2 regions of the Halalkalibacter sp. AB-rgal2 genome follow, and region 1 is predicted to be linked to the other one. Evidence: a T-box and tRNA genes for the amino acid it is inferred to sense, from the RefSeq annotation. Region 1 holds a T-box; the other holds one or more tRNA genes.
What was found. The T-box of region 1 lies ahead of ACERJO_RS16085 (valine--tRNA ligase). A T-box ahead of a tRNA ligase gene usually reads a tRNA of that ligase, here a tRNA-Val.
Positions count from the first base shown of each region.

Region 2: it encodes a tRNA-Val, which carries the amino acid that the T-box ahead of ACERJO_RS16085 (valine--tRNA ligase) is inferred to sense. The anticodon was not compared.

Region 1 covers NZ_JBGUAV010000023.1:47,088-51,513, reverse strand. Annotated here, with positions in the region: gene ACERJO_RS16085 (valine--tRNA ligase) at 1-2,315, opposite strand, end outside; T-box leader at 2,399-2,619, opposite strand; gene ACERJO_RS16080 (hypothetical protein) at 2,765-2,974, shown strand; gene ysxE (spore coat protein YsxE) at 3,041-4,039, opposite strand; gene ACERJO_RS16070 (hypothetical protein) at 4,036-4,426, opposite strand, start outside.
Region 2 covers NZ_JBGUAV010000033.1:12,318-16,743, reverse strand. Annotated here, with positions in the region: gene ACERJO_RS18915 (zf-HC2 domain-containing protein) at 1-269, opposite strand, end outside; gene sigW (RNA polymerase sigma factor SigW) at 286-849, opposite strand; gene ACERJO_RS18905 (SHOCT domain-containing protein) at 1,386-2,168, shown strand; tRNA gene ACERJO_RS18900 (tRNA-Ala) at 2,358-2,430, opposite strand; tRNA gene ACERJO_RS18895 (tRNA-Gly) at 2,441-2,512, opposite strand; tRNA gene ACERJO_RS18890 (tRNA-Lys) at 2,524-2,596, opposite strand; tRNA gene ACERJO_RS18885 (tRNA-Gln) at 2,629-2,703, opposite strand; tRNA gene ACERJO_RS18880 (tRNA-Tyr) at 2,715-2,799, opposite strand; tRNA gene ACERJO_RS18875 (tRNA-Val) at 2,820-2,895, opposite strand; tRNA gene ACERJO_RS18870 (tRNA-Glu) at 2,904-2,978, opposite strand; gene ACERJO_RS18865 (hypothetical protein) at 3,271-3,954, shown strand; gene ACERJO_RS18860 (peptidoglycan-binding protein) at 4,143-4,426, opposite strand, start outside.

The sequences.
Region 1 (4,426 bases):
TTTCCACGATTTAGTTGGTCCATCACTTCATCTGTTGAAGCATGAATAAGAAGCTCAATTTGCTTACTCATTGGAACATTTAGTTCCGCTCGTGTATTACGTACAGAACGGATAATATCTTTTAATAAGTCCATATCCTTTACAGCTTCATCAAAGATCCATTCATCCTTCTTAACAGGCCAAGAACTAACGGTTATAGATTTACCTTTGTGTGGTAGATGTTGCCATATTTCCTCGGTAATAAATGGCATCATCGGATGTAATAATCGCATCGTCTCATCTAAAACATACGCTAATACGGAACGAGTCGTATGCTTGGCTGCTTCATCCTCTCCGTATAATGGTAGCTTCGCCATTTCAATATACCAGTCACAGAAATCATCCCAAATAAAGTTGTAGAGAATTCGGCCCACTTCACCAAATTCATACGCGTCCATTAAACGAGTCACGTCACCAATCGTATGTTGAAGTCGAGTTAGAATCCATTTATCAGCAATTGATTTTTTACCTGTTAGATCAATATCCTCAACTTTTAACCCTTCCATATTCATTAAAGCAAAGCGAGAGGCGTTCCATATTTTGTTGCCGAAATTCCACGTTGATTCAACCTTTTCCCAATAAAAACGCAAATCATTTCCCGGGGAACTGCCTGTCGATAGGAAAAACCTTAATGAATCAGCCCCGTATTTTTCGATAACGTCCATCGGATCGACACCATTCCCTAACGACTTACTCATCTTTCGACCTTCTGAATCTCGTACAAGCCCATGGATTAATACATTCTCAAATGGTTTCTTATCCGTAAATTCTAACCCTTGGAAGATCATACGAGAGACCCAAAAGAAAATAATATCGTAGCCTGTCACAAGGGCGTTGGTTGAATAATAACGGTTATAGTCATTTGAGTCTTCATCAGGCCAACCCATTGTCGAGAATGGCCAGAGCGCAGAGCTGAACCATGTATCTAATACATCTTCATCTTGATCCCAATTTTCACTATCCTCAGGTGCTTCATGTCCAACGTGCACCTCTTCTGTTTCTTTGTGATACCAAGCCGGAATTCGATGCCCCCACCAAAGTTGACGTGAAATACACCAATCACGAATATTTTCCATCCAACGTAAGTACGTTTTCTCAAAACGATTTGGCACAAAGTTCACTTTGTCCTCTTCAGACTGTTGCAAATCGATTGCAGCATCAGCTAATGGTTGCATTTTCACAAACCATTGCGTCGACAAATACGGCTCAACAACCGCACCGCTTCGCTCTGAATGGCCAACCGAATGCATATGCTCTTCAATTTTGAAAAGAACGCCTTGCTCCTGCAAATCACGAACAAGCTGCTTACGACATTCAAAGCGGTCAAGACCTTGATACTGACCAGCATTTTCATTCATCGTTCCATCTTCATTCATGACGAGAATACGTTCTAAGTCATGACGATTGCCAATTTCAAAGTCATTCGGATCATGAGCGGGTGTAATTTTCACTGCACCAGAGCCAAATTCCATATCGACATAATCATCGGCGACAATTGGAATCTCCCTACCTGTAATCGGAAGCGTCGCCGTCTGACCAATAAGGTGTTTATAACGTTCATCTTCTGGATGAACAGCAACTGCTGTATCACCAAGCATCGTTTCAGGTCGTGTCGTCGCTACCTCAATCGAACCTGACCCTTCTGTTAATGGATAACTCATATGATAGAAGGCACCTTGAACATCTTTATAAATAACTTCAATATCTGATAAGGCGGTTCTCGTTTGCGGATCCCAGTTAATAATATATTCTCCACGATAGATTAACCCTTTTTCGTACAATGAAACGAAAACTTCTCGGACAGCCTTGGAAAGTCCTTCATCAAGCGTAAAACGTTCACGTGAATAATCAAGTGAAAGACCTAGCTTCGCCCACTGATTACGGATAAACGTCGCATATTCTTCCTTCCATTCCCATGATTTCTCTAAAAAGGCTTCACGACCAAGCTCATAACGGCTTGTCCCTTGTTCCTTTAGCTTCGCTTCAACCTTTGCCTGTGTGGCAATCCCCGCATGATCCATTCCAGGTAACCATAACGTATCATAGCCTTGCATTCGCTTCATACGAACTAATATATCTTGTAAAGTCGTATCCCATGCATGTCCTAAGTGTAGCTTACCTGTTACATTCGGTGGAGGAATGACAATTGAGTAAGATTCCTTATCTTCTCCTCCTGTTGCTTCAAAGAATTTCCCTTCAAGCCAATAAGAATACCATTTCGCTTCGGTTTCCTGTGGATTGTATTTCGTCGGCATTGAATGTTCTTGATTTTCCATATACACTTACCTCCAACCTTTTTCTATGTAGCTTATACTGAGAAAGCAAAGTGAGCTGAATCAGCATAAAAAAACTCCCTCATCCAAAGGACGAAGAGAGTTTGATTTCGCGGTACCACCTTTGTTTGTAGTCAAAAAACTACACACCTCAAACTGTTAACGGTCAGCTCCGGCTAGCCTACATTTACTTTCAGCATAGCAGCTCCTAGGCGACATTCAACTCATACATCTTAAGAAATCTCACAGCTATTGATTTCTCTCTCTGAAAGGTTCTGAGCTTACTCTTCCTATTCTTTGCAATCATTATATGTGATTATATTTTAGTTGATCTGTTTGTCTACGTCAAGAACAGCTCGATCCACATTATTACTTTCCTATACATCTTAATCACCCAAAGGAAACAAACCACATAATGTAGTAGTATGAGAAAGCTAGAAAGTGGGATGACCATGTTCAATAAACGATACCAACCGTATAAGCCTCCTTACCCTGGACGACCGAATTGGTGGTTAAAATGCAAGCTCATGTTTATGCAAATATTAGTTCCACTCATTATTTTCCAGCTCATTCGAACCTTATTATTTCCAACAACATTCGATGTCATTTTACTAACAATGATGATTGTCTTTTATTGTTCATTAAAGATGAAATTATTTTAGCATAACGCAAATAACGATAGACACAGAAAAGATCACCTTCTTTTCTGTGCCATTTTGTTAAATGAATCACTGCTTTTCTTCATCTGGAACGATGATCAACTTTTGTGTGATTCGCTGCACTCGGCGCATCGACATTAATCGTTTTTCTAAACGTTGAACGTGTTCTAGCTCTTTCATCGATCGATGTGAATGCACATAAGCTTCCACTGCAAAAGCAATCGGCTCTGGAAAGTTCAAATAGGCACACGTTAAGTATTTTTCTTCTTCAAGTAAAGGTAAATGTCCCTCATATCTCATAAACCAGGTCAAAATATCATCATCTGACCAGTACCCCTTTGAAAAGCTATATCGGCAAAAGCTCGCTAATTCTCGTGCTGGTGTGTCAATCGCTGCCCGTTCAAAATTCAATAACAATGGCTCATTTTCATTATTAAAAATCGCATGGGAGCGTTGCATTCTTCCATGACAAAGCACGGTTCGATACGTTTCCTTTTCTAAACATAGTTCATACCATTTCTTTAAGTGCTCCTTCGCTGTTTCAGCCATTTGATCTAACATATATGCATGCGTTAAAAACGTTAATTCAAATGGTGACATATAGGTTCTCTTTTCTGCTTGATCAGCAAATCGAGTTAATTCTAGTCTCCTAAGCTCCCATCGTTGTAATAGTTGATTATATGACTGTTCCACATTCTCTTTTAAAAAGGGCTGTGTTTTCACTGTTAGACGATGAATCGCTCCAAGCTGACTAGCTAGCCTTTCTTCCTTCGATTCTCGTGCTGTATATTCAACAGGCTCAATCCAAGGCATAACATAATAGGTGTGCTGATGTGTTGATACAGTGTATTCTCCATATTTTGTTGGTAAAACAGGAACAAGCTTGTTATAACCATGCTTCGTTAGCTTCTTTAAGGAATGTATAAATTCATCTGCCTGATGCCTTGAAATGTTTGATTCCTTTAAAGCGAACACTCCACGATTTGTAGTCACTTTTTTTATTTTTCCTAGCTCTTCAATTTCTTGTGGATATAAATCATAATAATACAAAATTGATTCGTAGCTCATGTTACAGACACCTTCTTTTTATCGATCATCTTACTCATCATACGAACTAGCTGTTTCGAAATATCCCATTCCTTCTTTACAAGCTGAAACCTTTCCTCAAACGACTCTCGATCGATCGCTCCATCTCCCACATTTATTTGCCAGTCGTTTAATTCATACGGTCTGAGCATTTCTGCAAGAATTTGAATCGATTGCTCTCTCTCAAGCTGATTGACTATTCCCTGCATTAGTTTCTTACAGGATTGCTCACCCTCTTCGACATACCAATTACGGAGGAATCGAGCTATATGTTCATATCCAACAACAGGTACTTCCATCGTACCAACCCAATATAGAACCTGGGCAACAGACCTCATTTGATCGGTGGACATCATTGGATCAAGATAA
Region 2 (4,426 bases), on a different contig from region 1:
ATGACAGGATGCCTCCGTGTCCACTGCTTCCACTTTGACGTTTGCTTTCGTTCTGGTAACTGGTTCATAACCGCGCTTGTAAAGTTAGACGGCGCTGCAATATGCGAAGAACTTTGGACAAAGGCGATCGTCTTCTTCAACTCTTGAACCCGTCTTCTACACTCTTCACACTCAGCCAAATGCTCATTAAGCCGCTTTCGTTCTTCACTCGTTATTTCTTCATCAAGGTACGCTTGTATCAACTTGTCATATTGCTTTTCGCATGTCATCCAAAGGCCCCCCTTTCTACATGTGGCGCATTCTCTTACGTAACGCCTCTCTCCCTCTATGAACTCTTGTTTTCACAGTGGCAGGCGGCATATCTAATATTTCGCTTATCTCATTTATAGAGAGGTCTTCAATGTACTTCAATATGATAGCGGTTCGGTATTTGATCGGTAATTGATTAATTTCATTCTGAACCCAATCCTGCAGTTCCCTTGTTACGACTTGATCCTCAGGCAGCTCCTCATCTGCAGCTAGCTGTGATTCAAACGTCACGCCATCTGTCCCCTTCACTTCATCCTGCAAGTGAAAGTCTGGCTTCTTTTTCCGCAAGCGATCGATCGATACATTCGTCGCAATTCGAAAAAGCCATGTCGAGAACTTTCTATTTATATCATAGCGATCGATATTTGTATAGGCACGCAAAAATGCTTCTTGAGCGACATCTTGTGCTTCATGAACATTGCCGAGCATGCGATAACAGATTTGATAGACTTTATCTTTATATAGCTCAACAATTTCAGCAAATGCCTCTTGATCGCCTTTTCTCACTTCCCCAATTAATCGTTTAATTGTACTCTCCATCTCTCATATCCCTACCTAAACGGTTCTGACATCATATACGCATCAACCTTCATCAAGGTTTCAATCTTTTTAATAATATCATAAAATAACAGTATTTAGGTTAGGATTTCCTTCTTTTTTCCTGTCATGTTCACTCTATAGCTCTAAAAGGGGTTCTTCTTTCTAATAGAGTAAATTTTTGGAGGGAGGAGAGTATATTTCACCTGAATTCATATTATAAGCAACCTCAATTAACACACCAAATAATTAATTTTTCAGGGAGTATCTCCGAAAATTCGCAGACAACGTAATAATGATTACCTTCGTTTAATTATAGCTCCATCTAATTAACCCCCCTTCAAATGAACTAAGACTACCTTATCGTCTAAATCTCTAAGCATCTGCAGTTAATATGATTCTCTTTTCCCATGATGTTTTCATTAAGTAAAAGACGTTTGATTTAGTAATTGATAGCGCAATAGGAAAATGTTAGTATTTATTGTGATAAGTAAGAATTTGTTACTTAATTTTCGATACTTATAATAAGGAGTGATGTTATGGGTTTTTTTAGTTTAAAAGCAGTTTGTGCTGTATGTGATCAAGAGGCTGGTTTAAACAGATACAGAATAGCAGAAAAAAATTGGATATGCCCGAGTTGCTTTAAAAAAGCAGGCTTGAAAAAAATCGGACAAATGAACAAACCAATTAATAAAATGACCAAAGATGACGTAAACGCTGCTATTGAAGCAAAAATAAAAAATGAAATTGAACTCAGTAATTTTTCCCCTACCAAAAGCATCGGGAGTTTTATGGAATTTGATGACAACAACAAAAAATGGTTAGCGCTTTCTTCTTTTCTGGGAAAAAGAAATAAGTCTACCGTTTATAATTACAGTGATATCATAGACTTTGAATTATTAGAAGATGGAGAATCAGTGGCTCAAGGTGGACTAGGTAAGGCGCTTATAGGTGGAGCTTTATTCGGCGGGACTGGTGCAATAGTCGGTGGAATAACCGGCAAAAGAAAGAATACAAATGTGTGTAACAGCTTAAAACTAAAAATTACTGTTAATGACTTTCATAGTCCAACTGTTTATGTCAATTTTATTGAGTCCTCGACCAAAAGAAACGGATTTATTTTCAAAAATATATATGACAGTGCCCAGGAATGCTTATCAACCTTACAACTTATCTGCGATGGGCAAAAAAACGACAACCATCAAAATGAACACAAAACTTCTGATGCAGATGAACTTATAAAATTTAAACAGTTATTAGATGCAGGGGCAATTAGCCAAGAAGAGTACGACATTAAAAAAAGTGAAATATTAGGAACATAGCCTATTAATGCATGATGTAAATGTTGTTGTAATATAAATCCACCTGCTTCGCTTTTTAACTTGTTAATGAAAGCAGGAAGCTCACCTCTCTTTCATTAACAAAAGACTATCCTGGTTTATTACTAGTGCTCAACAAAAAGGTGTTTAAAAGGATCCGCACTCCTTTTAAACACCTTTTGTTTATTTAAGTGGAGCCTAGCGGGATCGAACCGCTGACCTCCTGCGTGCAAAGCAGGCGCTCTCCCAGCTGAGCTAAGGCCCCGTTATGTAGAAGCGGAAGACGAGATTCGAACTCGCGACCCCCACCTTGGCAAGGTGGTGTTCTACCACTGAACTACTTCCGCATTGTTAAAAATGAGCCATGAAGGACTCGAACCTTCGACCCTCTGATTAAAAGTCAGATGCTCTACCAACTGAGCTAATGGCTCGAAAGGCAATCATCTTGCCTAAAAGATAATCTTGGCTGGGCTAGCAGGATTCGAACCTACGCATGACGGAATCAAAATCCGTTGCCTTACCGCTTGGCGATAGCCCATTAAACAAACATGGTGGAGGGGGACGGATTCGAACCGCCGAACCCGGAGGGAGCGGATTTACAGTCCGCCGCGTTTAGCCACTTCGCTACCCCTCCACTATTATTGTACAATCTGATGGTGGAGGATGACGGGATCGAACCGCCGACCCCCTGCTTGTAAGGCAGGTGCTCTCCCAGCTGAGCTAATCCTCCAATATGTATGGTGACCCGTACGGGATTCGAACCCGTGTTACCGCCGTGAAAGGGCGGTGTCTTAACCGCTTGACCAACGGGCCAGCTTGTACTTTCATACTGACAAAAAATATTATAGCTAAATCGGTCATTGAAGGCAAGAGATTTTTATAAAAAATATGTAAAACCAATATGAATCTTTAAAATTCTTAACCAGCTAAACAAACATAATTTATATCCCCTTCCATTTGTATATTTATACCTATTATCAAACTCATCCTAATAATACTAATTTACCAATTATTATAAATAAAGAACTTTTTTTCCTTAAAAACTTCCTTTCAGTAGAAAATTAGTATAATCTATCATTTACAAAAGAGAAAGGAGAGATTTTTGATGAAAAAATGTTTGTTTGGCTTACTTTTCATTTTTCTAAGTTGCACAATCATTGCTTGTAGTAATGAAGATGCAAGCACCACTGAAAATGCAATTGAGGAAGACGATCATGATCATTCCTCAGAAGAGCGTACACTGGAGGATACTGAACACGAAGAAAATGCTACAGATGTAGAAGCTGCAGCCGAGAGTAATGACATTCCCGAAGAAAATACAGTTGAAAGTGATGAAGGTATATTTACATTACTTAAAATTAATGAAGACATTGAAACACTAGAAGTGGGACCATTGACATTGTACATTTCACACGTTGGGATCACAACTGGTCAACTTAAGGGAGATTTCTCTCAACATATGGGGACTGACTACATTGAAATTATTGACTTTGACTTTAGCATTGTAAACAATTCTGAAGAAACGGTTATCTTCAACACAGATAACGCTACTTTAACAACAAGTACAGATGAACAACTTGAAGTTGATTTAAGAATAAACGAATATTTAGATTCAGGTTCTACGGATGAAGAGTATGCTGGAGGTGAAAGAAAGCATGGATACATCATGTTTTCCCTTGAGAGCTCTTTAGCAGCGGATGTCGAATGGGTACAAATCCATATTGATGCTCCGATGGATGAAGAGAAGAATAAAATAGGCGAAGATATAGAGCTTAGAGTCGAATTTTAATACATAAAGGATTTCTATTATTCATTACGTTTCGAATTTAATTCATGCTTCCGTTATATAGGTGTTTTCCTTAAGTAGATTCTTACTAGAAACAAAAATCTTCTTTAATAAATAAGAATAGCTCCCAATAAAAAACTGATTCATAAAGAGTTGGTTTTTTATTGGGAGCTTTTTTCTATCTAAATTCCTCAATCAAACAACTGCCCCCACGTTTGTTGGCCTACAATCCCATCCACTTGAATACGTTGTGATTGTTGGTACATCCTTACAGCAGAACGTGTCCTATTACCATAGATTCCATCAATAGAACCAGGATCAAATCCAAGAACTTTAATACGACCTTGCACATATCGAACATCGTCTCCTCTCAATAGAGGAGATCCTACACGTAATAATCTTCGGTAATGAATCGCTTGGTGATACTTAACATATGGTGCATTGGCCGAGCACCAATCAAGGCTGCCTATATGAA